Regions from separate parts of the Isoptericola sp. NPDC057559 genome, predicted to be linked through region 2. Evidence: riboswitches for the same ligand, from Rfam matches in the RefSeq annotation. Region 2 holds a riboswitch; the other holds the start of a gene.

Region 1 (11,846 bases), on a different contig from region 2:
GGGGATCGTCTCCGGCCTGGGCATCGTCCTCGGCCTGGGCGCCGAGGGGGAGGCGGCCGGCGGCTCCCCCGCCGAGACCACCACCGCCGCCGTGCCGGCCACCGCCGTCGGCGTCGCCGCGGTCTGCTACCTCGCGGCCGCCGCCACCGGCCGCCGCTGGGTGGGCTGGGCGATGGTCCCGGTGGCCAGCGTCCTGCCGTTCCTCGAGTACGCCGGCGTGCCGCGCTGGGCGTCGTTCGGGGTCGTCGGCCTGGCCTTCCTGGTCTACGGGCTCGCCCGCCGCCGCCCGACCACCCTCGCGCAGGCCGTCGCGATGGCCGCGTACTACGGGGTCGCGATCGCCGCGGTGGCGATGCCGCCGCGCGTCGGGCTCGTCGTCGCGGCCGTGGCCCTCGCCGCGCACGTCGCGTGGGACCTGGTGCACTACCGCCGCGACGTCGTCGTGCACCGCTCCCTCGCCGTGTGGTGCATCGGGCTCGACCTCACCGTCGCCGCGCTCTGCGTGGCGTTCGCGGTCGCCGCCTGACGCCGCGGCCCACGGGCTGAGACGCCCGGGTGCGAGCGTGCGGACGGCCGCCTACGTTCGGTTCCTGAGGTTGTTCGTCCGACGGAAGGAGCCCCGATGGGACTGGGTGACAAGGCCAAGCACCTCGCCGAGGAGGCCGAGGGCAAGGTCAAGGAAGCAGCGGGCAAGCTCACCGACGACGAGAAGAAAGAGGCCGAGGGCAAGGCCCAGCAGGCCAGCGCGAACCTCAAGCAGGCGGGGGACGACGCGAAGGACGCGTTCAAGGGCTGACCGACTGCGGACGACGGGGTGCCACCAGCACGGTGGCACCCCGTCGTCGTTCCCGGGCCCTCGGCGCGCCCCGGACCGTCAGAGGTCGTCGGGCAGGCAGCCGAAGGCCTCGTCCGCGCCGAGCGCGGCGGTGGCGAGCAGCCCCTCGAGGCCGGAGCCGTCGGGCACGGGGCGCGGGTCGTCGACCACGACCCACAGGCCGTCCACCACGTCGTACTGCGCCTGCGGCCCCGCGGTGACGAGCGCGCCGACGGCGGCGACGAGCCGCTCGACCTCCTCGCCCGCGGTCCCCAGGCCCACCGACGCGCGCACGGCGCCGGCGTCGAAGCCGAGCCGCCCGAGCAGCGGGTGCGCGCAGAACCGGCCGTCGCGCACGCCGATGCCGTGCTCGGCCGACAGGTACGCGGCGACAAGGCCCGGGTCGTAGCCGGTGACGGTGAACGTCACGACGCCCACGGGGTCGACGGCGTCGTCCCACACGTGCACGACCTCGACGCGGTCGAGGGCGCCCAGCCCCTCCACGAGCCGGTGGCGCAGGGCGTCCTCGTGCTCGACGGCGGAGCGCGCGTCCAGCGCGGCGAGCTCGTCGCACGCGGCCGCGAGCGCCACCGCGCCGATGACGTTGGGCGAGCCTGCCTCGTGCCGGGCGGGGCCCTCGTGCCAGTCGGTGCTCGTGGTGCGCACGCGGCGCACGGCGCCGCCGCCCGCGAGGTAGGGAGTGCCGGCGTCGAGCCAGTCGCGCCGCCCGACCAGGGCGCCCGCGCCGAACGGGGCGTACGTCTTGTGCCCGGAGAAGGCGACGTAGTCGACGCCGGTGCCCGCGAGGGAGAAGCGGCGGTGCGGCACGAGCTGCGCGCCGTCGAGCACGACCCGCGCGCCCGCGCCGTGGGCCGCGGCGACCACGTCGGCCACCGGCAGCGCCTCGCCCGTCACGTTGGAGGCGCCGGTGAGCGCGAGGAGGGCGTAGGGGCGGCCGGTGGCGACCCCCGCGGCCAGCTCCTCCTCGATCTCCGCCAGCGTGGCCGACACGGACGGCCCGCCGGTCACGACCGTGGCGTCGGTGACGCGCTGCCAGGGCAGCAGGTTGGCGTGGTGCTCGATGTCGAGCACGAGGACGCGACCCGGCTCGCCCGTCACCGGGTCGGCGGGCACGCAGCCCGCGAGCAGGTTGAGCGAGTCGGTGGTGTTGCGGGTGACGATCGTCAGGTCGTCCTCGCGGGCGCCGACGAACGCGCCGATCGTGCGGCGGGCGGTCTCGTAGAGCGCCGTCGAGACCTGCGACAGGTAGCCGGCGCCGCGGTGCACGCTGGCGTACAGCGGCAGGACGCGCGCGACGCGGTCGGCGACGGCCTGCAGCGCGGGGGCCGACGCCGCGACGTCGAGGTTGGCGTACGGCACCCGGCGGCCGTCCACGAGCGGGACGAGCGTGTCCGCGCCGACGACGGGCAGGACGGGCGCGACGTCGTGCACGGGCGGGGCGGTGGGCGCGGCGTCCGGCAGGACGGCGGGCGCGGTGGCGAGAGTGGTCATGCGTGGTCCTCCTCGGTCGTGCCGGGGAGGTGGCTCCCCGCGCTTGCCCGCGCGCCGGACGGCGCGGGGGCCAGGTCGTCACCCGGGGCACCCCGCCGCGAGAGGAGGGTTGCCGGCCAGCGAGCCGGGGCTTCGCGCTGGCACTCATGACCTGCGGACCATCGTGCGGGGGCACCACGACCCCGTCAAGCGGGGCCCCCGGAGTTCTCACGATGCGGTCGCGTGAGAGGCTGACGGCATGCCCAGCCGGACCACCCCGCCCCCAGGCGCGCCCCCGGGGGACCTCGTCGGAGAGGTGGCCCACGCGCTCGACGCCGGCGACGCCCAGGGCGCCCGGCACGCGGCCCGCGCCGCGGCCGGCGACGAGGCGGCCGACGTGCTCGACCTGCTCGCGCACCGCGCCGCCGGCGGCTCCGCGCTCGCCACGGAGCTGCTGGTGGAGCAGCTGGACGAGTCCGGCGTCGTGCAGCGGTTCGTGCGCAGCTCGCTGCTCGACGAGGCGGCCGTCGACGACGTCGGCCAGGACGTCCTCATCTCCGTGGCCACGTCGGTCCGGTCGTTCGCGGGCGGGTCGCGGGTCACGACGTGGGTGCACGGCATCGTCCGCCACCGGGTGGTGGACCACCTGCGCCGGCAGCGGGCCACCACGACGCTGCCCGACGACGACGTCGGCCCGTCCGAGCGGATGAGCTCCCTGCTCGCGACCCGCGCCACGGTGCGCGACGCGCTCGCCGCGCTGCCCGAGCTCTACCGCGAGCCCGTCACGCTGCGGGACATCGAGGGCCTGCCGTACGCCGACGTCGCCGAGCGCCTCGGGCGCAGCGTCGGCACGGTGAAGTCCCAGATCTCCCGGGGCCGCGCCCTCGTGGCGGCGGCGCTCGGGGGCGTGCCCTGATGGCCGGGGCCGGCGCGAACGAGCGGCTCCTCGGCCGGTACCGGGTGGGCGAGGTGATCGGCGCAGGGTCGTTCGCCACCGTGCACCGCGCCGTCGACGAACGGCTCGACGACGTCGTCGTGGTCAAGGTCCTCGCGGAGAACCACAGCCTGAACCCGGAGATCCGCGAGCGGTTCATCGCCGAGGGCCGCGCGCTGCGCCGGGTGGCGAGCCCGCACGTGGTGGCCGTGCACGACATCGGCGAGAGCGACCGCCAGCAGCCGTACCTGGTGCTGGAGCACGCGGACCGCGGCACGCTGGCGCAGCGCGTCGGCGCGCTGCGCGCCGACGGGTGGACCGCGACGCCGGCCGACGTGCTCGCCGTCGCCCGCGGGCTCGCCGCGGCGGTCGAGGCCGTGCACGCCGCGCAGCTCGTGCACCGCGACCTCAGCCCCGGCAACGTGCTGCTGCGCACCAGCCCGGACGGCGCCGGCGACGGCGCCGCCTCGTCCGTCGTGCGGGCCGACGAGCGGCTCGTCGTGGCCGACCTCGGCATGTGCAAGGACCTGGCGCTCAGCTCCGGGCTGACCGTCGCGGGCGGGACGGAGGGCTTCCGGCCACCCGAGCAGGACGGCCCCGGCACCGTCGACACGCGCGCCGACCTGTGGGCGATGTCCGCCCTGGTCACCTGGCTCACCGAGGGCGCCTCGCCGCCCCGCGCCCTCACGACCGCGCTGGGCCGCAGCCTCGCCGGCTCCCCCGCCAGGCGGCACCCCGACGCGGCCGCCTGGCTGGCCGACGTCGAGCGCGCCCTCGACCCGGCGCACGGCACGGGCACGGGCACGCCCGCGGGACGTGGGCGCCGCCGCCCCGCGCGCGCCGTCGTCGCCGCCGTGGCGGGTGCCGCGCTCGGTCTCGGCGCCGGCGTCGGCGGCACGCTCTGGCTGGACGACCACCCGTCGTCGGCCTCGGGCGGGGCCAGCGTGTCGATCTCCGGTCCGGCGACGGCGACGGTCGGGACGCCGGTGACGCTCACGGCGGACGTCGCCGGCGCCGCGCACTGGGTCTGGACGCTCCCCAACGGCGCCTACGCGACGGACGAGGAGACCGTGGAGCTCACCGCCAACCGGGCCGGCTCCGCGGAGGTCGTGCTGGACGCCCGCGCCCCCGACGGGACGCCGATCACCGCCGTCCACCGCCTCGAGGTCGCCGCCGGGTCGTGACCCTCCGGGGCCCCGACGGCGAGGCCGGCAGGAACCGATCCGGGTCCGCGTGCAACCTTTCGTCCGTCGCCTCCGACTCACGGGTGTCAGCAGCGATCCCGCTGACCCCATCGACAGGAGACACCATGCGACACCTTCCCCGCCGACTCACGCCGATCGCCCTCGCCGGCCTGCTCGCCCTGGGTGCCTGCGCGGCCCCGGGCCCGGACGCCGGGTTCGACGACGCGGGGGCCCCGGCAACGGGCGCGCAGGCGCAGGTCAGGACGGGTTCGAAGGCCGAGCCGAAGGCGTCGGCGAAGGCGTCGGCGAAGGCGTCGGCGAAGGCGTCGGCGAAGGCGTCGGCGAAGGCGTCGGCGAAGGCGTCGGCGAAGGCGTCGGTGAAGGCGTCGGCGAAGGACGCGTCGGCGTACACGGTGCGCTACTCCGACGGCTACAAGACCGTCATCACCCTCGACCGCACGCAGGTGGAGAAGCTCACCGGCACCGACCTCGCCGCGGGCGTCGCCGGCGCGGAGCGTGCGCTCGCCGAGCGCGACACCTGGTCGGGCGCCGACACGAAGGAGCACGCCGGCGTCGTCGTCGACGCCGCCGACCGCGAGTCCGACCGCATCGACCGCGTCCTCGGCACGATGGCCGACGGCCGCGACGTCGAGCTGCGGCTGTACGTCGCGCACCACCAGCACGCCCACGTCGCGCACTTCGGCGAGGACGACGACTGAGCGGCTCCCGCCCCGCGCACGCCGCGGCATGTATCCGGCCCGGCGGCCGGCACTCCCTGACAGGCACGTCCCGAACGACCTCACCGACAGGACAGATCATGCGAATCTCCCCCCTGCGACTGGCCCCCCTGGCCGTCGTGAGCCTGCTCGCCCTCGCCGCCTGCTCCCCGGGCGACGCCGCCGGGTTCGACGACGCCGGCGCCACCGCCCAGGTCACGGACGGCGCGACGACGTCGCCCGCCGCGGACGGGGAGGACGACGCGGACCCGGCCTCGAACGACTCGACCACGGGATCGGGCGAGGGATCGGGCGAGGGATCGGGCGGGGGCTCGGGCCGACCCGGCGTCGACTTCCCCGACCCCGACGACGTGATCGCGGACGCCACCTTCACCGTCCCGGGGACCGAGGACAAGAAGGTCCGCATCGGCGTCGAGTCCGTCGTGGTCTCCGGGCGCACGACGGAGCTGCGGCTCGTCATGACCCCCGAGTTCGACGACGGCGGCCAGCCCGCGTCGTTCTACGACGCCACCGGGGAGGCCCCCGCCCTCACCCTCATCGACCGCGAGAACCTCAAGGAGTACAGCGTGCTCGAGGCCGACGGGGGCGGCCGGTGGTACCGGTCCGACCCCGTCTTCACGACGGCTCTGCCCGGCCAGTCCGTCGGCTACCAGGCGTTCTTCGCGGCGCCCGAGGACGACATCACCGCCGTCGACGTCAAGCTCGCCGACTCGATGCCGGTGTTCGAGGACGTCCCGCTGACCTTCGAGGACTGAGCCGATGCGACCCCACCTGCCCACCCGACACCCCTGGCGCGCGCTCGCCGCGGCCGCAGCCGTCCTGACGGGCCTGGGCGCCGCCGCACCGGCCGCCGTCGCCGCCGACGACGACCCGGCGGGCGGCTACGCCTGGCCCGCCATCGGCGCGCTCGACCTCGGCGACCCGTCGCAGGAGAACATGGTCCGGTCGGTCACCGAGTACGTGACCGAGGGCTCCGTCCTCTCCGTCGACGACACGACGACGGACGGCGCCGAGACCGTCGTGACGCTGTCGTCGGACATCCTGTTCGACCCCAGCGAGTCCGCGCTGTCGAAGGCGGCGAGGGCCAAGGTCGCGGACCTCGTCCAGGACGTGCCCGAGGGCGCCACCGTCTCGGTCGACGGCCACACCGACTCCGTCGACTCCGACGCGTTCAACCAGAAGCTGTCGGAGCGGCGGGCGAAGGCCGTGGCCGGCGCGGTCAAGGCCGCGCGCGGCGACCTGAGGCTCGAGGTCCACGGGTACGGCGAGTCCCGGCTCGAGGCCTCCGAGACCGGCGACGCCCAGGCCGTGGCCGACGCCCGCGCGCAGAACCGGCGCGTCGAGCTCCGCTACGGCGGCTGACGACCGCGGCCCGTCGGCCGCACCCCCCGGGAGGGCGGGCACCCCGTGCGGGCGCCCGCCCTCCGGCGCACGGCCGTTCGCTTCGCGAGACGCATGACCACCACGCGGACGGCTGTCGTACGATCGCCACGACCATCCCGAGCGGCCGAGTGACGTGGCACGTCGACGCCGCAGCAACCCGCGGGCCGGTCGTCGTCCTCGTGGCGGCGGACGGTCCGGACGAGGGTGCTACCGCCACGACCGATGGGAGGAACGCGATGACGCCCCAGATCGACCCCCGCCCCGCCGACGGCTACGCCGGCGACCTCACACCGCAGCAGGCGTGGGACCTGCTCGCCACCGACCCCGCCGCCGTCCTCGTCGACGTGCGCACCGAGGGCGAGTGGCGCGCGATCGGCGTGCCCGACACGTCCGCCGCGGGCAAGCGCCCCGTCTTCGTCGAGTGGGTCCAGGCGGGCGGGCGCCCCAACGCCGGCTTCCTCGCCGACCTGGCCGGCGCCGGCGTGACCGCCGACGCCCCGGTCGTCTTCCTGTGCCGCTCCGGCCAGCGCTCGATCGGCGCCGCACGCCTCGCGACGTCCGCCGGGCTCGGGCCGGCGTACAACATCCTCGAGGGCTTCGAGGGCGGGCCCGGCTTCGACGGCGTCCGCGACCGCGAGGGCTGGAAGGTGCGCGGGCTGCCCTGGGGCACCTACGCCGACGACACCGACGACGCGGCGGAGGCCCGCGCGTGAGCGCCGGGAACCGGGACATCCCCACCGGCCCGGCAGCCGACGACGTCGTCCACGGCGGCTCGGGCCGCGGGCCCCTGCCCGCCACCGCCCGCCCGGCGACGCTCGCCGTCCGCGGGGGCCACCGGCGCTCGGAGTACCAGGAGACGTCCGAGGCGCTGTTCCTCACGCAGGGCTACACCTACGACACGGCGGCCGACGCCGAGGCGTCGTTCCACGGCGACCTGTCGCGGTTCGTGTACTCCCGGTACGGCAACCCGACCGTGCACACGTTCGAGGAGCGGCTGCGGCTGCTCGAGGGCGCGGAGGCCTGCTACGCGACGGCGTCCGGCATGTCGGCGGTCTTCACGACGCTCGCCGCGCTCGTCTCCAGCGGTTCCCGCATCGTCTCGGCGCGGGCGCTGTTCGGCTCCACGAACGTCATCTACGAGGAGATCCTCGCCAAGTGGGGCGTGCGGGTCGACTACGTGGACGGCCACGTGCTGTCGCAGTGGGAGGAGGCGCTGGCGACCCCCGCCGACGTCGTCTTCTTCGAGTCCCCGTCCAACCCGATGCAGGACCTGGTGGACGTGCGGCGCGTGGCCGAGCTGGCGCACGCCGCCGGCGCGCAGGTGGTGGTGGACAACGTGTTCGCCACCCCGGTCCTGCAGCAGCCGCTGACGCTCGGCGCCGACATCGTCGTCTACTCCGCCACCAAGCACATCGACGGCCAGGGCCGGGTGCTGGGCGGCGCCATCCTGGGCCCGAAGGAGTTCCTCGAGGGCCCCGTCCAGACGTTCATCCGCAACACCGGGCCGTCGCTCAGCCCCTTCAACGCCTGGGTGCTCGCCAAGGGCCTCGAGACGCTCGACCTGCGCGTCCGCGCGCAGAACGCCGCCGCGCTCCAGATCGCGACCGCGCTGGAGGGCCTCGACGCGATCGCCGCCGTGCGCTACCCGTACCTGCCGTCGCACCCGCAGCACGAGCTGGCGCTGTCGCAGCAGTCCGGCGGCGGCACCGTCGTGACGTTCGACCTCGCGGTGCCCGAGGGCACCGACCCCGAGGCCGCGAAGAAGCGCACGTTCGCCTTTCTCGACGCGCTGCAGATCGTCGACATCTCGAACAACCTCGGCGACGCGAAGTCGATCGTCACCCACCCCGCCACGACGACGCACCGCAAGCTCGGCCCCGAGGGCCGCGCCAAGGTCGGCATCGCCGAGACGACGGTGCGGCTGTCGATCGGGCTGGAGGACCCGCGGGACATCCTCGAGGACGTCGAGCAGGCGCTGCGCGCCTGACGTCGCCCTGTCGGAGGCGCCTGCCAGGATCGGGCCCTGCCCCGCGGACGACCTGGAGGACCCATGGGCTCGATGCACGACTTCGACTTCCTCGTCGGCTCGTGGCGGGTGCGCCATCGCCGTCGCGGGGACGCCCTGAACCCGGCGGGCCCCTCGGACACCTGGACCGAGTTCGAGACCGAGGCCACGGTCGGCCACATCCTCGACGGTCTCGGGAACGCCGACGACACGACGGGCACCCTTCCGGACGGGACGCGGTTCAGCGGGCACAGCCTGCGCCTCTACGACCCGTCGCGGGACCTGTGGCGGATCTGGTGGGCGTCGACCGGCAACCCGGGCGAGCTGGACCCGCCGGTCGAGGGGCGGTTCACGGACGGCACGGGCACCTTCGTCGGCCCGTTCGAGCACGACGGCCGGACGCTGCTCGCGCGCTTCCACTGGCTCGACACGGCCTCCGAGCACCCCCGGTGGGAGCAGGACTTCTCGTTCGACGGCGGCGACAGCTGGGCGCCCGTCAACTGGGTCATGACGCACACGCGGCTGCGCTGAGCCTGGCCGCCCGCGGAATTCGCTGGCCGGCCGCACGGGCGGTGCCTACCGTCGGACCGTGCCCGACGCGATCTTCGACGACCCCACGCTGGCCCGGCTGTACGACCCGCTCGACCCGGACCGCAGCGACCTCGACGCGTACCTGGCCCTCGCCCGCGAGCTGGGCGCGCGCCGGGTGCTCGACGTCGGCTGCGGCACCGGCACGTTCGGGGTCCTGCTCGCGGCGGAGGGGGTCGACGTCGTGGGCGTGGACCCGGCGCGCGCGTCGCTGGACGTCGCGCGGGGCAAGCCCGGCGCCGACCGCGTGCGCTGGCTGCACGGCGACGCCACCACCCTGCCGCCGCTGGAGGTGGACCTCGCCACCATGACGGCGAACGTGGCGCAGGTGTTCGTCACCGACGACGACTGGGCCGCGACCCTGCGGGGCGTCCGCGCCGCGCTGGCGCCGGGCGGGCGCCTGGTCTTCGAGACCCGCGACCCGGCCCGGCGGTACTGGGAGCGCTGGACGCGCGAGCACACGCACGCCCGCACCGACGTGCCCGGGTTCGGCGTCGTCGAGAGCTGGACCGACCTCCTCGAGGTGTCCCTGCCGCTCGTGACCTTCCGCGGCACGTTCGTGCTGCCCGACGGCCGCGTGCTGCACTCCGACTCCACGCTGCGCTTCCGGGGGCACGACGAGCTCACGGCGTCTCTGGACGACGGAGGCTTCGTCGTCGAGCAGGTCCGCGACGCCCCCGACCGGCCCGGCCTGGAGTGGGTGTTCGTCGCGCGAGCGGTCGAGCGCGGCTGACGGCTCTCAGCGCGCCGTGCGGACGACCATCTTCCCGGTGTTGGCGCCGCGCATCATGTCGACGAACGCCTGCGGGGCGTTCTCGATGCCGTCGACGACGGTCTCGTCGTAGGCGATCTTGCCGTCCGCGAACCAGCCGGTCATGAGCTCGCCGAACGCGGGCGCGTGGTCCAGGTAGCCCGCGAGCGTGAAGCCCTTGAGCATGAGCCCGCGGGTGATGAGGTTCGCCATGTTGTCCGGACCGGGCATCCGGTCGGTGGTGTTGTAGCCGGCGATGGCGCCGCACAGCGCCACGCGGCCGCCGTCGTTCATCACGTCGAGGGCCGCGGTGAGGTGGTCGCCGCCGACGTTGTCGAAGAAGACGTCGACACCGTCGGGCACGAGGCCGGGGAGCTGCTCCCGCACGGGAGCGTCCTTGTAGTTCAGTGCCGCGTCGTAGCCGTACTTCGACGTGAGCAGCTCGACCTTCTCGGGCGACCCGGCCGAGCCGACGACCCGGCCCGCGCCCAGCAGCCGCGCGATCTGGCCCGCGGCGGTGCCGACGGCGCCCGCGGCGCCCGAGACGAAGACGGTGTCGCCCGGCTTCATGCCCGCGATCGCGGTGAGCCCGACGTACCCGGTGAGGCCCGTCATGCCGAGGATGCCCAGGTGCAGCGACAGGGGCACGCCCGGCAGCTCCGGCACGACGCGGAAGCCGCGCGCGTCCTCCTGGACGACGTCGCGCCAGCCGTGCTGGTGCAGCACCACCGCGCCGACCGGGACGTCGTCCGACGCGGACCCGACGACGCGGCCGATCGCGCCGCCCGTCATGGTCTCCCCGAGCGCGAACGGCGGGGTGTAGCTCTTCACGTCGTTCATGCGCCCGCGCATGTACGGGTCGACGGAGACGAACTCGTTGGCCACGCGGACCTGGCCGGGCTCCAGGTCGCCGTACGTGACCTGGACGGTGCGGAAGTCGTCCGGCGTGGGCCACCCGGTGGGGCGGGCGGCGAGCTGGACCTGGGTGGAGACGATCGAGGACATGCGGGGTGGAGCCTTCTTCCGGTGCGGGTGGTGACGGGCGGCGCGCCGGTCAGAGCGCGAGGCCGACGACGAGGACGACGACGGCGAGCAGCGGCACGGTGCCCTGCTTGACGGCCGCGCCGCGCTTGCCGGGCGAGGACAGGAACAGGACGAGGGCCGCGGCGAGCATGCTCCCCGTGCCGGCGAGGACGAGGGCCGCGCCGGCCCCCGTGGTCCCGGCGGCGACGAGCACGATGCCGATCGCGGTCACGACGGCGAGGAACAGGTTGTAGAAGCCCTGGTTGAACGCCAGCTCCCGGGTCGCGACGGCCTCCTGCTCGGTGGTGCCGAAGGTGGCCCGCGCCCGGGGCGTGGTCCACGCGAGCGACTCGAGCCAGAAGATGTAGACGTGGAGCGCGGCGGCGACTCCCGCCAGGACCAGTCCCGTGGCGACCATCGGTTGCTCCCTGCATGCCTGCCGGCGCCTCGGCGCCCGGTCGTTTATGGAACGTACGGTTCACAACATAGAGTTGGACCGACCGTTCCACAAACCGGGAGGCACGATGGGCAGGGCGCAAGGGTTCGAGACCGGGCACGTGGTCCGCGCCGCCCGCGAGGTCTTCTGGCGCGAGGGCTACGCGGAGGCGTCCGTCCCCGCCCTCGAGCGGGCCACCGGCCTGAACCGGTCGAGCATCTACCACGCCTTCGGCTCCAAGCGCGGGCTCTTCGACGCCGCCGTGCAGAGCTACCTCGACGAGATCGTGCGGCCCCGCCTCGGCCCGCTCGTCGCCGACGACGTGGCCCCGGGGGCGCTCGTCACCTACCTCACGGGCCTGCGCGCGGCGCTCGCCCGCGCCGACGAGGTCCAGGGCACCTCGGGCTGCCTGCTCGTCAACACGTCGAGCTCGCCGATCGCCCGCGACGACGCCGTCCGCCAGACCGTCGCCGACTACCGCGCCGAGCTGCACGACGCCC
Region 2 (11,846 bases):
CTCCGGCGAGCCGACCAGCGCGGGCCCGCGCTCGACGGCGTCCTCGATCGTCTCGAACGCGAGGGCCTTGCCCACGTGGGTGGCGGGGTCGTAGCCCCGCGCCCGCAGCCGCGCGACCTGGCCCTCGTACAGCGGCCGGTACTGCTCGATCGCCTGCTCGGTGGTGTCGGCGAGGAACAGCCCGCCCGACCCTGCTCCGACGAACCCCTGCGCCGGGTCGTGCCCGGCGGCCGCGTACCGCTCCCGGTACCGGTCGATGAGCACCCCGTAGCTCTCCCGCGGCTGCAGCGCGTTGGCGCTGACGATCGGGTCGCCCCAGCGGGCGGCCAGGTCGACGGCGAACTCGCTCGTCGCCGAGCCGTGCCAGACGCGGAACGGGCCCGCGAAGGGTCGCGGGAGCGTGGTGGCGTGCTCCAGCGCGTGCCGGTGCCGGCCGGACCACGTCACGTCCTCCTCCGACAGCAGCAGCCGCAGCAGCTCGTAGTTCTCCTCGAGGTACTCGTACTGCCGGGCGATGTCCAGGCCGAGCAGCGGGTACTGCAGCTCCTCGTTGCCCTTGCCGATGACGATCTCCAGCCGCCCGCGGGAGAGCTGGTCCACGGTGGCCAGGTCCTCGGCCACCCGGATCGGGTCCAGCAGCGACAGCACGGTGACGCCGGTCGAGAGCAGGATCCGGTGGGTGCGGGCCGCGACCGCCCCGAGGATCACGGTGGGGGCCGACGACAGCACGTCGCCGGCATGCCGCTCCCCCACCGCGAACGAGTCGAACCCCAGCTCCTCGGCCAGCACGGCGTGCTCGACGACGCGCTCGAGCCGGTCGGCCGGCGCGACCGCCTCGCCCGTGACCGGGTGCGGCGGGTTGAACACGATGTCGAGCAGCTGGAAGCGCATCAGGCCACCCGCTCCTCGGCGCGCGCGGCGCCGCCCGCCGCGGCCTCGGCGGACTCGGCGGCACGGTCGCGCGCCGCCACGCCCTCGCGCACGAGGGGGATGACGTACCGGCCGAAGTCGATCGCGTCGTCGAGCAGGTCGTAGCCGCGGGCGGAGACGACCCGCACGCCCAGGTCGTAGTAGGCGAGCAGCGCCTCGGCGACCTGCTCCGGCGTGCCGACGAGCGCGTTCGAGTTGCCCGCGCCGCCCGTGGCCTTCGCCGTGGCGGTCCACAGCGCGGTGTCGTAGCGCTCGCCGGCCGCGGCGATCTCGAGCAGCCGCTGCGAGCCGGCGTTCTCGGGCCCGTCGATCGGGTGCCGGCGCGACAGCTGGCCCCCCAGGGCCGCCTTGCGTCCCTCGATCCGGTCGAGCACCCGGTGCGCCTTCTCCCAGGCGAGCTCCTCGGTGGGCGCGATGATCGGGCGGAACGCGGCATGGATCCGCGGCGGCGTCGTCCTGCCCGCGGCGGCGGCCTCGGCGTGCACGCGGTCGATCTGCTCCTGGGTGCGGGCCAGCGGCTCGCCCCAGACGGCGTAGATGTCCGCCTCGGCGGCGCCCACGCGGAACGCGGCGTCGGACGACCCGCCGAAGGAGATCGTGGGCACGTGGCCCTCGAAGGGCTTGGTGTCCAGCACGAAGTCCTCGAACTCGTAGTGGTCGCCGTGGTGGTCGAAGGCCTCCGGGCTCGTCCACGCCTGCTTGACGATCCGGATGTACTCGTGCGTGCGGGCGTACCGCTCGTCCTTGGTGAGGCGGTCGCCCTCGCGCCCCTGCTCGTGGTCGTTGCCGCCGGTGATGAAGTGCACCGACAGGCGGCCGCCGGAGAGCTGGTCGAGGGTGGCGAACGTCTTGGCCGCGTACGTCGGGTAGGACACGTTGGGCCGGTGCGCGAGCAGCAGCTCGATGCTCTGCAGCCGCGCCGCCGTGTGCGCGGCGAGGGCGGCCGGCTCCGGGCCCGAGGACCCGTACGCGAACAGGACCCGCGTCCAGCCGTGGTCCTCGTGGGCGCGCACGATGCGCTCCAGGTAGGCGGGGTCGAACGGGGCGGTGGTGCGGGCCGACGTCTCGGAGGCGTCGTTCGTCGTGGCGATGCCGAGGAACTCGACGGGCATGAGGTTCTCCTTGCGTGCGTGTCCGGGTGGGTCAGCTGTCGGCGCCGGTCGGCGCGGTCGCCGGGAGCCCGGCGGCCTTCCAGGCGGGGAAGCCGCCGTCGACGTGGGTCACGTCGGTGTAGCCACGGGCGGCGAGCGCCGCGGCGACGGGGCCGGAGCCGTTGATCGAGCCGCACACCACGACGACCGGCGTGTCGAGCGAGATCGCGGGGGCGCCGGCGGGGCCGAAGAGCGCGTCGAGGTCGTCCCGGTCCGCCAGGGTGGCGCCCGGGATGTCGCCGGTGGCGGCGCGCCCGCCTGCCGAGCGGACGTCGATCAGCAGGGCGCCGCGCTCGACCCGCGCGCCGGCCTCGCCGGCGGGCTGCGGCGCGGGCGTGCCCGAGGTCGTGGTCGGTCCGGTCGTGCCAGGGGTGGTGGTCATGTCGCTCCTTGGGAGGTCCGTGGGTCGGGCGGGTCAGAGGGACGAGGCGAGGGCGGGCAGGCGCGCCGGGTCGCCCCCGGCCGTGCCCCACGCCTGGGCCAGCAGCGCGAACGACCGGCGCCGGTCGGCGGGGTCGTGGGTGGCGGTGGTGACGAGCAGCTCGTCGGCCCCGGTCACGCGGGCCAGGGTCCCGAGCCGCTCGACGACGGTCGCGGGGTCGCCGACGACGCGGGTGTCGACGCGGTCGGCGACCACGGCGCGCTCGTCCTCGGGGCGCTCCGCCCAGGGCGTGGCGTCGGCGGGCCGCGGGTAGGCGATCGCACCGTCCGTGCCGCGGCGGATGGACAGCACCCAGTCGGCGAACGGCGCGGCGAGCTCGCGGGCGCGCTCGGTGGTCTCGGCGACGAGGACGTCGGCGGACACGACGACGTACGGGGCGGCGAGCACGCCCGGGCGGAACGCCGCGCGGTACGCGGCCACCGTCTCGAGGGTGTTGGACGGGCTGACGTGGTAGTTCGCGGCCAGCGGCAGGCCCAGCTCCCCCGCGACGCGGGCGCTCTCGCCGCCGGACGACGCGAGCACCCACAGGTCGAAGGCGGCGTCCTGCACCGGCGGCGAGACGTAGCGCCGGCCCGCCTCGTCGGCGTAGGTCCCCGACCGCAGCCCGAGGACGAGCTCGACCTCGGCGCGGAAGCTCGCGGGCGTGCGCGACGCGCCCACCACGGCCGCCTGCGCGAGCGCACGCTCGCGGAGCGCGGAGTCCCCGCCCGTCGGCGGGGCCGGGGGCACGTACAGCCCGTCGACGACGCGCGCGCCGCCCGCCGGGGACGCGGCCGGGGCGGGGCGGGGGGCGCCGCCGCCCTGGGGCGGCGTGAACGCGCGCCCCAGGCCGAGGTCCACGCGGCCCGGGTGCAGGGCCGCGATCGTGCCGAACTGCTCGGCCGCGACGAGCGGGCTGGTCGTGCTCAGGAGCACCGCGCCCGAGCCCACCCGGACCCGCTCGGTGCGCGCCGCGACCGCCCCCGCGAGCACGGCCGGGGACGCGGAGCCGACGCCGGGCGACAGGTGGTGCTCGGCGTACCAGACCCGGCGGTAGCCCAGCCGGTCGAGGTCGACGGCCAGGTCGACGGCATCGCGCACGGCCTGGGCACCCGTGCCGCCGGCGGGCACGAGGGCGAGGTCGAGGACGGACAGGGGCACCCGGGCGGGGTCGGTCATGGCGGTCTCCTGGGAGTGCGGGCGCCGCGGGGCGGCGCGGGGCGGCGCGAGGTCGGGGGCGGGGGCGGGCGGCCGGTCGGTGCCGGGCCGTCACTCGGTCTTCGGCAGGCCCGGCGGGTTGGTCTCGGGCTTCTCGACCGCCTCGGTCTCCAGGCCCCAGCGCTCCAGCACCTGCGCGTAGGTGCCGTCGTCGAAGGCGTGCTGGAGCGCGGCGGTGACGGCCGGGGCGAGGTCCTCGCCCTTCTTGGTCGCGACGGCGATCTGGGCGGTGTCGGGCCAGCCGCCGTTGAGGGTCCCGACCACGGCGAGCTCGTCGGGCGCGATCTTGGCCTGGTACGCGAGGGACGCGTTGGGGCCGACGTAGACGTCGAGGCGGCCGGACTTGAGGGCGAGGAGGACGTCGGACAGCTGCTCGTAGTACTCCGGCTGGCCGCCGGCGATCGGCTCCAGCCCGGCCGCGACGTTCTGGTCGTTCCACTCGAGGAGGATCTTCTCCTGGTTGGTGCCGGAGCCGACGCCCACCCGCAGGCCGGCGATGTCCTGGCGCTCGGCGATCGACGTGACGTCGGAGCCGGCCTTCGTGAGCCAGCCGAGCTCGTCGTTGCGGTAGGAGGAGAAGTCGATCGTCTCCTTGCGCTCCTCCGTCACGGTGACGTTGGAGATGACGGCGTCCACGTCGCCCGACTGCAGCGCGAGGGGCCAGTCGGCCCACGCCTTGACCTCCAGGCGCAGGTCCTTGCCGAGGCCGTCGGCCACGAGCTGGGCGATGTCGGTCTCGTTGCCGATCGGGGTCTTGTCGTCGTCGGCGAAGAAGCCGAGCGGCGGCGCGGCCCCGGCGCTCACCGCGACGACGAGCTCGTCCTGGGCGGCGACGTCGGCGGGCAGCAGGGCGACGGCCTCGGCCGACTCGGTGGAGCGGATGCGGTCCTGGTCGGGGCTGGTGCTCACCTCGAGGCCGGCCGCGGACGCGCCCTCGGAGCTGGTGCCCGCGGGGGCGTCGGCGCCGTCGGCGGTGCCCGCGGCCTCGGGGGCCGAGGTGCTCACGCTGCTGCAGGCCGCCAGGGCGAGCAGGGGCACGGTGGCGAGGGCGGCGAGCAGCCGGGTGCGGCGGGTCGGTGCGGTCACGGGGATCTCCTGGGTCGGGGGTCGAGAGGGCGGTGGCGGTGGTCGAGGGTGGGGCGGGGGAGGACGGGGCGGTCAGAGGACCTTGTCGAGGAAGGCGCGGGTGCGGTCGTGGCGCGGGTGGTCGAGCACCTGGCCGGGCGGCCCCTGCTCGACCACGACGCCGTCGTCCATGAAGACGACCGCGTCGGCGACCTCCCGGGCGAAGCCGATCTCGTGGGTGACGACGACGAGGGTGGCGCCGGTGCTCGCGACGTCCTTGACGACCGCGAGCACCTCGCCCACGAGCTCGGGGTCGAGGGCGGACGTGGGCTCGTCGAAGAGCAGCACGCGCGGGCGCAGCGCGAGGGCGCGGGCGATCGCGACCCGCTGCTGCTGCCCGCCGGAGAGCTGGCGCGGGCGCGCGCCGGCCTTGTCCGCGAGGCCGACCCGCGCGAGGAGCTCCCGCGCCTCGGGCTCGACCTCGGAGCGCGGCCGGCCCTGCGCGGACAGCGGCGCCTCGACGACGTTCTCCAGGACGGTCAGGTGCGGGAAGAGGTTGAACCCCTGGAAGACGAACCCGATCCGGGTGCGCTGCCCGAGGATGTCCCGCTCCTTGAGCTCCTGCAGCACGTCGCCCCGCCGCCCGCGCCGGCGGCGGTAGCCGACGAGGTCGCCGTCCACGGTGACGAACCCGGCGTCGACCTTCTCGAGGTGGTTGATGGCGCGCAGCAGGGTCGACTTGCCGGAGCCGGACGGCCCGAGGACGACGGTGACGGTGCCGGGCTCGAACGTGAGGTCCACGCCGCGCAGCACCTCCAGGGTGCCGAAGCTCTTGCGCAGGCCGTGCACCTCGACGCGGCCTGCGGCGGCGCTCCCGCTGTCCGCAGCGGCAGCGGTCGTGGCGGCGGCGGTCGTGGCGGCGGTGGCGGCGGTGGCGGTCATGCCGGGCCTCCCGAGGTGCGGGCGGTGCGGGTGAGGACGCCGACCCGCGCGCGGGCGGCGAAGGCGGGCGGGACGTGGGCGGGCACGGGCCGCCCCGTGAGGCGGGCCCGGGTGACGGCCGCCGTCCAGCGCACGCGCTGCAGGGGCGTGGGCGGCAGGGTGCGCACGGCGCCCTTCGCGTAGTGCCGCTCCACGTAGTACTGCACGACCGTGATGAGCGTGGTCAGCACGAGGTACCAGACGGCCGCGACGATGAGCAGGGGCACGACCTTGCCGTTGCGGCCGTAGATGACGGACGCGATGTAGAACAGCTCCCCGTACGCCAGCACGTACACGATCGAGGTGCCCTTGAGCAGGCCGATGACCTCGTTGACCGCCGTCGGCACGATGGAGCGCATCGCCTGCGGCAGCACGATGCGGGTCGCCTGGCGGCGGCGCGGGATGCCGAGGGACGCGGCGGCCTCCTGCTGCCCCTGGTCGACGCTGAGGATCCCGGCCCGCACGATCTCGGCGGAGTAGGCCGCCTGGGAGAGCCCGAGGCCGAGGATCGCAGCACCGAACTTGTCGATGAGGCCGAGGGTGTCGAACCAGAGGAACCCGGGCCCGAACGGGACGCCGAGGCTCAGGTGCGGGTAGAGGTAGGCGAGGTTGTACCAGAGCAGCAGCTGGAGCAGCAGCGGCACCGACCGGAACAACCAGGTGTAGGCCCACGCGACGCTCACCAGCAGGGGCGACCGGGACAGCCGCATGAGGGCCAGCACGGTGCCGAGCGCGAAGCCCACGACCGACGCCGCCGCGGTGAGCCGGATCGTCGCCCAGGCGCCGGAGAGGATCGACGGCCAGGTGAGGTACTGCGCGACGACGCCCCACTCCCACCGGTCGTTGGTGAGCAGCGAGCTGACGACCATGGCGAGCAGCAGGGCCACGCCGGCCGTCGCGGCCCACCGGCCGGGGTGGCGGGCCGGGACGATCGGCAGCCGGTCGTAGGGGGACGCGGCCGGCGCCGCGACGACGTCGCGGGGCGGAGGCGCGGTGACGGCGGTCATCGGGGCGCCCTCTCCCCCGCCGTGACGGCGAACGGCACGTGGTTGCCGGGCGGCGGGGCGGGGCACGTGCCGTGGTCGCTGAACGCGTACGGCAGGTTGACGGCGGCGTTGAGGTCGAGGCGCGCGGTGCCCGACGCGCCGGGCGCGAGGCCCTCCGGGAGGGTCGGCCGCACCACGCGCCACGGCGCGACGCCGTCGGCCTCGTCGCTGAACAGGAGCGTCGGCGCGCCGCCGGGGGTGCCCGTGAGGACGAGGGTCACCGTGCGGTCGCCGCGGGTCAGGTCCACCTCGCCGACCGCGTCCAGGTGGTGCACGAGGCCGGGCCGGGCGGCGCCCACGACGACGTCGCGCGGCGCGGCGTACCGCCGCACGGGGACCGTCAGGTCCCACGTCGGGTCGTGCTCGAAGACGGGCACGCCGGCGAAGTCGAGCCGGGCCCGGGCGTGCGGGTCGCGCAGCCGGACCGCGAGCCGCCCGGTGCGGCGCACCAGCTCGACGGCGACCTCGGACGTCTCGCCGGAGCGCTCGTCGAGGGCCTCGTCGCGGGTGGGGTCGTGGGCCACCGCCCCGGCGCCGGGCCCGACCGGCTCGCGCCCGTCGGGCCGGAAGGTGCCCAGGACCGTGCTGCCGCCCTCGGGCACGTCGCCGTCGAACGACCCGTCGCGCACGGCGGACCCGCGCAGCAGGGGGCCGGCACCCTCCCCGGGGCGCAGGTGCGCTCCCGCGTCGTCGGCCAGCCACAGGCCGGGCAGGCCCGGCAGCGACGCGGGCCGGGCGGGCAGCCAGTGGAACGCGGTGAGGCTCAGCCAGCCGTGCGGGGCGGCGAGCTCCCGCTCGCGGTCGGCGCGCCGGCGCGCCCGCGGTCCGGCCTCAGGCTCGGTGCCGGGGTCTGTGCTCGGGTCGGTGCCGCGCGGCGGGCGCGCGCTGTCGGTGACGGTCATCGGAGACCTCCGGTCGCGAGGGGACGGTGGGTGCGGGCGCTGTCGGGGCGGCCGCACGGCGCGGGCCGGCGGCGCGGGCGCGGGGTCATGCGCGGACCAGCCGTGCGTCGGCCGTCCGGGACGCCCGGGGCCGGGCCACGGGGCGCGCACCGACGGCCTCGCGGGCTGCGGGGGCCGCGGGGGCCGCGGGGGCACGGCCCGCGTCGCCCAGCCCCAGCGCCTCGCGCAGCGTGCGGGGCGCGGGGGCGGCGGGCGGGAGCACCCCGTCGCGCACGAGGCGTGGGACCACCCCGTCGACGAGGGCGTCCAGGTCCGGCCCCAGCGACGAGGGGCGCAGCAGGAAGCCGTCGGAGGCCCCCGACTCGCGCCAGTCGACGATCGTCTCCGCGAGGTCGTCCGGCGTGCCCGCCACGACGAGCAGGCCGCCGGAGATCTCGGGTCCCTCGAGCGCCTCCACGAGCTCGAGGCGGGCCTGGGCGCTCGCCCGGTCGTCGGCGAGCACCACGTACGCCTCCGTGAGCACGACCAGGGAGTCGGGGTCGCGGCCCGCGGCGGCCGCGGCGTCGCGCAGCCGCGTCCGCAGGTGGATCGCGCGGGCCGGCGCGGTGGCCGCCACCCGCGCCACGTCGGCCGAGCGGGCGGCGAGCTCGAGCGCCGCCTCGGAGCGCACGGCGACGACGACCGGAGGGCGGCCCTGACGGGGGTGGTCGTCCGCGGCCCGCGGACGCACGGCGAACCGGACGCCGTCGTGGTCCACGCGGAAGCGGCCGTCGGCGTCGACGGCCACCGCGCCGTCGCCCCGCGCCGGCCCGTCCCAGTGCCCTGCCACCCGGGCCGCGACGGTCCCGGCCCGGGCGGCCCAGGCCTCGTCCTGCACGACGGCGCCCGTGGGCAGGCCCGGCTGCCAGCCGGCGCGGCCGCCGCTCGCCTGGTCGACCCGGGCGATCGCCCGGGCGACGTGCGCGGGGTCGACGTCGGCCGTGTCCACCGTGGCGACCAGCCCGGTGCGCGTCGTGTGCGGCGCGACCCGGGCGGCGGCGACCGCGGCATCGAGGCGGCCCGCCACCTGGCGGCGGCCGGGGTGCAGCAGGAACCCTTCGTCGAGGGTGACGAGGTCGAGGCGGCCCGCGTCGGCGCGGCGGACGAGCTGCACGAAGCGCTCGCCGTCGAACGACCGGGGCTGCACGATGCCGCGCGCCCGGTGGGCGCCGGGGCGCGCGCCGGCGGCCGTGAGGTCGACGCCGAGCACGAGGGGCCGGGCGGCGGGGGCGGTGGGCGCGGGGGACGAGGAGGACTGCGGGTACGACACGTCGGCTCCGATCGGGGCACGGCGAGCGCGCGCACGGCGCCGTCGGGTCGTGGACCCGCGGTGGGCGCGGCTGCCGGAGGGCAGGGAAGGACGTCCGCCGGCGAGGGGCGGAGGGACGCCGGCTGCGGCCGGTCCCGGCGGAGGCCGGGTCGGGGACGGTCCGCCGCGGTGCGCGGCGGAGGGTCAGGCCGCGGTCAGCGGCGTCGACACCACGCGGTGGTGGTGGCGCCCGGCGTGCACGGCCGGCTCGACGTGCTCGGGACGGCGTACGACGGGGCGCTCGCGGAGGCCTGGTCGTTCCGGGACGACAGGGGACGCACGGTGGTCGCGTCGCGGTTCATGCTCGTCCTCTCCTGGTGCCCGCCGAGGCGGGACTGCGTGTTGCCCGACCGCCGGCGGCGGCGGGCCTGGTCCTCACCCGGGGCACCCACCCGCGCAGGGGGTTGCCGTCCGACGAGCCGGGGCTTCGCGTCGGAGCTCATGACCGTCCCGGGACCTGCGCCGCACCCCCGCGAGGGGCCGCGGTCGCCTGACCCGGTGCGCAGGAAAGTAGGTGCCGGACCCCGGGCTGTCAACGGTCCGCGGGGTCCGTCTCGCATACCGAACAGATCCGACCGGTTTTATCGGATTTCGGGTCCTCGCGCGAACCCGTCTACCGTGGACGTCGTGAGCCAGAACGCCGAGCACCTCCCCGGGCACGGACCCGGGCACCTCTCCCCCGACGCCGCCGAGATCCGCGCGCTGGTGGACGAGCTGCGGAGGCTGGTGCTCACCTACAAGTTCGGGATCGACGAGGTCATGACCAAGATCTCGATCCTGCGCGACGAGTTCCGGCACATGCAGAACTACAACCCCGTGGAGCACGTGAGCTCGCGCCTCAAGTCGCTCGAGTCGATCGTGGCCAAGTGCCGGCGCAAGGGCATCCCGCTCACGCCCGAGGGAGTCCGCGGGCAGATGTTCGACGTCGCCGGCGTGCGCGTCACCTGCAGCTTCGTGTCCGACATCTACAAGGTGCGGGACATGATCGTCGGGCAGACCGACCTCACCGTCCTGGAGGAGCGCGACTACATCGCCCACCCCAAGTCCAACGGGTACAAGTCGCTGCACCTCATCGTGCAGGTGCCGGTCTACCTGTCCGACCGGGTCGAGGACGTCGTCGTCGAGATCCAGCTGCGCACCATCGCGATGGACTTCTGGGCGAGCCTCGAGCACAAGATCTACTACAAGTACGAGCGCGACGTGCCCCGCCACCTCACCGACTCGCTCAAGCTCGCCGCCGACGTCGCCGCGTCCCTCGACAGCTCCATGGAGCGCATCCACGAGGAGGTCAAGGCCATCGCCGGCGAGGCGGACCCCGTCGAGCACCGCGACGACCAGCTCACCCCCGAGGAGCTGTTCCACAACTTCTGGGGCGCCGCCCGGGCCGAGGGCATCGCGATGCGCTCGTCCCGCGACGACTGAGCCGGCGCAGGGCGCCGAGCGACCCGGTCAGGACGCCGCCTCGACCGCCCGCCGCGACAGGAGCGCCGCGACGAGGAAGCAGGCCGCGCCCACCAGCGTCCCCGCCGTCGACCACCACGGGCTGAGGTCGGCGTCCGTGCCCGGCGCCACGTAGGCGCCCACCGCGGAGGCGGCGAAGGCGACCGAGCCCGCCATGTTCAGCCAGGTGCCGTGCCAGGTCCGGGCGTCCGTGTCCCACAGCCGCCCCCGGTCGGACGTCGCGACCAGGGCCATCGCGCTCGACACGAGGAACGCGGCCGAGCCGTACGCGTCCGGCCGCCACCCCGCGCCGACGTCGCCCGGGTCGACCACGGCCGCGGTCAGCGCCACGGTGGTGCTGACGTTGAACAGCAGCGTCCCGAGCAGCTGCACCGCGGCCGACCACCAGTCCCACCGGTCGGCGGCGACCGCCCCGGGCCCGGGCGGGCGGCGGCCGCTCAGCGCGAGCTGCACCACCGCCGCCGCGGTGAACAGCACCGATCCCACGACGAACGTGATCCCCGTGCCGACGGGCCCCGCCCACGCGGCGTACGCGGGCAGCGCGCCCACCAGGAAGCAGACCGACCCCGCCGCGAACCCCCACGCCTCCCGGCGCAGGCGGCGCTCGCGGGTGCCCTGCGTGCTGGTCGCCATCGCGCACCACCCCACGTCGCGGCCGGCCCTCGCCGGGCTCCTCCCGGCGTCGTGAGCGTACGTCCGCGCCGCGGGGCTCGCGGGGCGGGCGCCGTCGGGACGCCGCGCCGCGCCGGTCAGGCCTCGGTCGGGCCGAGGTCGGGCTCGGCCACGAACCGCGCGCGCGGGGCGGCGGTGCCGTGCAGCTCGAGCAGCACCAGCTCGTTGCCCTCGGCGCGGACCAGCGGGCCGGGCACGTAGAGCGTGCCGGTGGGGCCCTGGCTGGAGTACCGGCCGAGCAGCTCGCCGTTCACCCAGGCGAGGCCGCGGGTCCAGCCGTCCAGGCGCAGGAAGTGGTCGGCGCCCGCCACGGAGGCGAACGTGCCGCGGTGGAACGACGGTCCGGCGGCCGGTGCCACGTCGTCGCCCGGTCCCCACACGGCGTCGGGCAGGAGCGCCGGGGCGACGTCGAGCCGCAGGGGCAGGGCCTCCCAGTCGGTGAGCTCGCGGGTGGCGGTGCGCACCGTCCCGACGAGCCCCTTGGGCTCGCCGATCCGGGCGCCGTAGTTCACGCGGCCGCGGTCCTCGACGAGCAGGGTCAGCGTGCCCGCCCGGCGCGGCAGCGGCACCGACCAGGCGTGGGTGGTGCGGTCGAGCACTCCCACCGGGTCGCCGTCGAGGGCGACGACGGCGCGGTCGCGCACCTCGTCC

The links. Region 2 has a riboswitch for S-adenosylmethionine ahead of ACFU5J_RS19310 (LLM class flavin-dependent oxidoreductase). Riboswitches for the same ligand answer to the same signal wherever they lie in the genome.
Region 1: another riboswitch for S-adenosylmethionine. It lies ahead of ACFU5J_RS04310 (aminotransferase class V-fold PLP-dependent enzyme); the one in region 2 lies ahead of ACFU5J_RS19310 (LLM class flavin-dependent oxidoreductase).

The regions. Positions count from the first base shown of each region.
Region 1 covers NZ_JBHVFQ010000002.1:279,600-291,445, reverse strand. Annotated here, with positions in the region: gene ACFU5J_RS04320 (hypothetical protein) at 1-526, shown strand, start outside; gene ACFU5J_RS04315 (CsbD family protein) at 623-796, shown strand; gene ACFU5J_RS04310 (aminotransferase class V-fold PLP-dependent enzyme) at 875-2,326, opposite strand; SAM riboswitch class IV at 2,361-2,478, opposite strand; gene ACFU5J_RS04305 (RNA polymerase sigma factor) at 2,565-3,221, shown strand; gene ACFU5J_RS04300 (protein kinase) at 3,221-4,423, shown strand; gene ACFU5J_RS04295 (hypothetical protein) at 4,549-5,142, shown strand; gene ACFU5J_RS04290 (hypothetical protein) at 5,241-5,915, shown strand; gene ACFU5J_RS04285 (OmpA family protein) at 5,920-6,522, shown strand; gene ACFU5J_RS04280 (rhodanese-like domain-containing protein) at 6,780-7,256, shown strand; gene ACFU5J_RS04275 (O-succinylhomoserine sulfhydrylase) at 7,331-8,530, shown strand; gene ACFU5J_RS04270 (hypothetical protein) at 8,594-9,079, shown strand; gene ACFU5J_RS04265 (class I SAM-dependent DNA methyltransferase) at 9,138-9,869, shown strand; gene ACFU5J_RS04260 (NADP-dependent oxidoreductase) at 9,876-10,892, opposite strand; gene ACFU5J_RS04255 (DUF1304 domain-containing protein) at 10,942-11,328, opposite strand; gene ACFU5J_RS04250 (TetR/AcrR family transcriptional regulator) at 11,435-11,846, shown strand, end outside.
Region 2 covers NZ_JBHVFQ010000030.1:18,348-30,193, reverse strand. Annotated here, with positions in the region: gene ACFU5J_RS19350 (LLM class flavin-dependent oxidoreductase) at 1-891, opposite strand, end outside; gene ACFU5J_RS19345 (LLM class flavin-dependent oxidoreductase) at 891-2,042, opposite strand; gene ACFU5J_RS19340 (rhodanese-like domain-containing protein) at 2,074-2,463, opposite strand; gene ACFU5J_RS19335 (LLM class flavin-dependent oxidoreductase) at 2,497-3,681, opposite strand; gene ACFU5J_RS19330 (ABC transporter substrate-binding protein) at 3,772-4,806, opposite strand; gene ACFU5J_RS19325 (amino acid ABC transporter ATP-binding protein) at 4,879-5,727, opposite strand; gene ACFU5J_RS19320 (amino acid ABC transporter permease) at 5,724-6,773, opposite strand; gene ACFU5J_RS19315 (DUF1684 domain-containing protein) at 6,770-7,714, opposite strand; gene ACFU5J_RS19310 (LLM class flavin-dependent oxidoreductase) at 7,800-9,023, opposite strand; SAM riboswitch class IV at 9,396-9,509, opposite strand; gene ACFU5J_RS19305 (GTP pyrophosphokinase family protein) at 9,690-10,484, shown strand; gene ACFU5J_RS19300 (YrhK family protein) at 10,512-11,156, opposite strand; gene ACFU5J_RS19295 (beta-galactosidase family protein) at 11,273-11,846, opposite strand, start outside.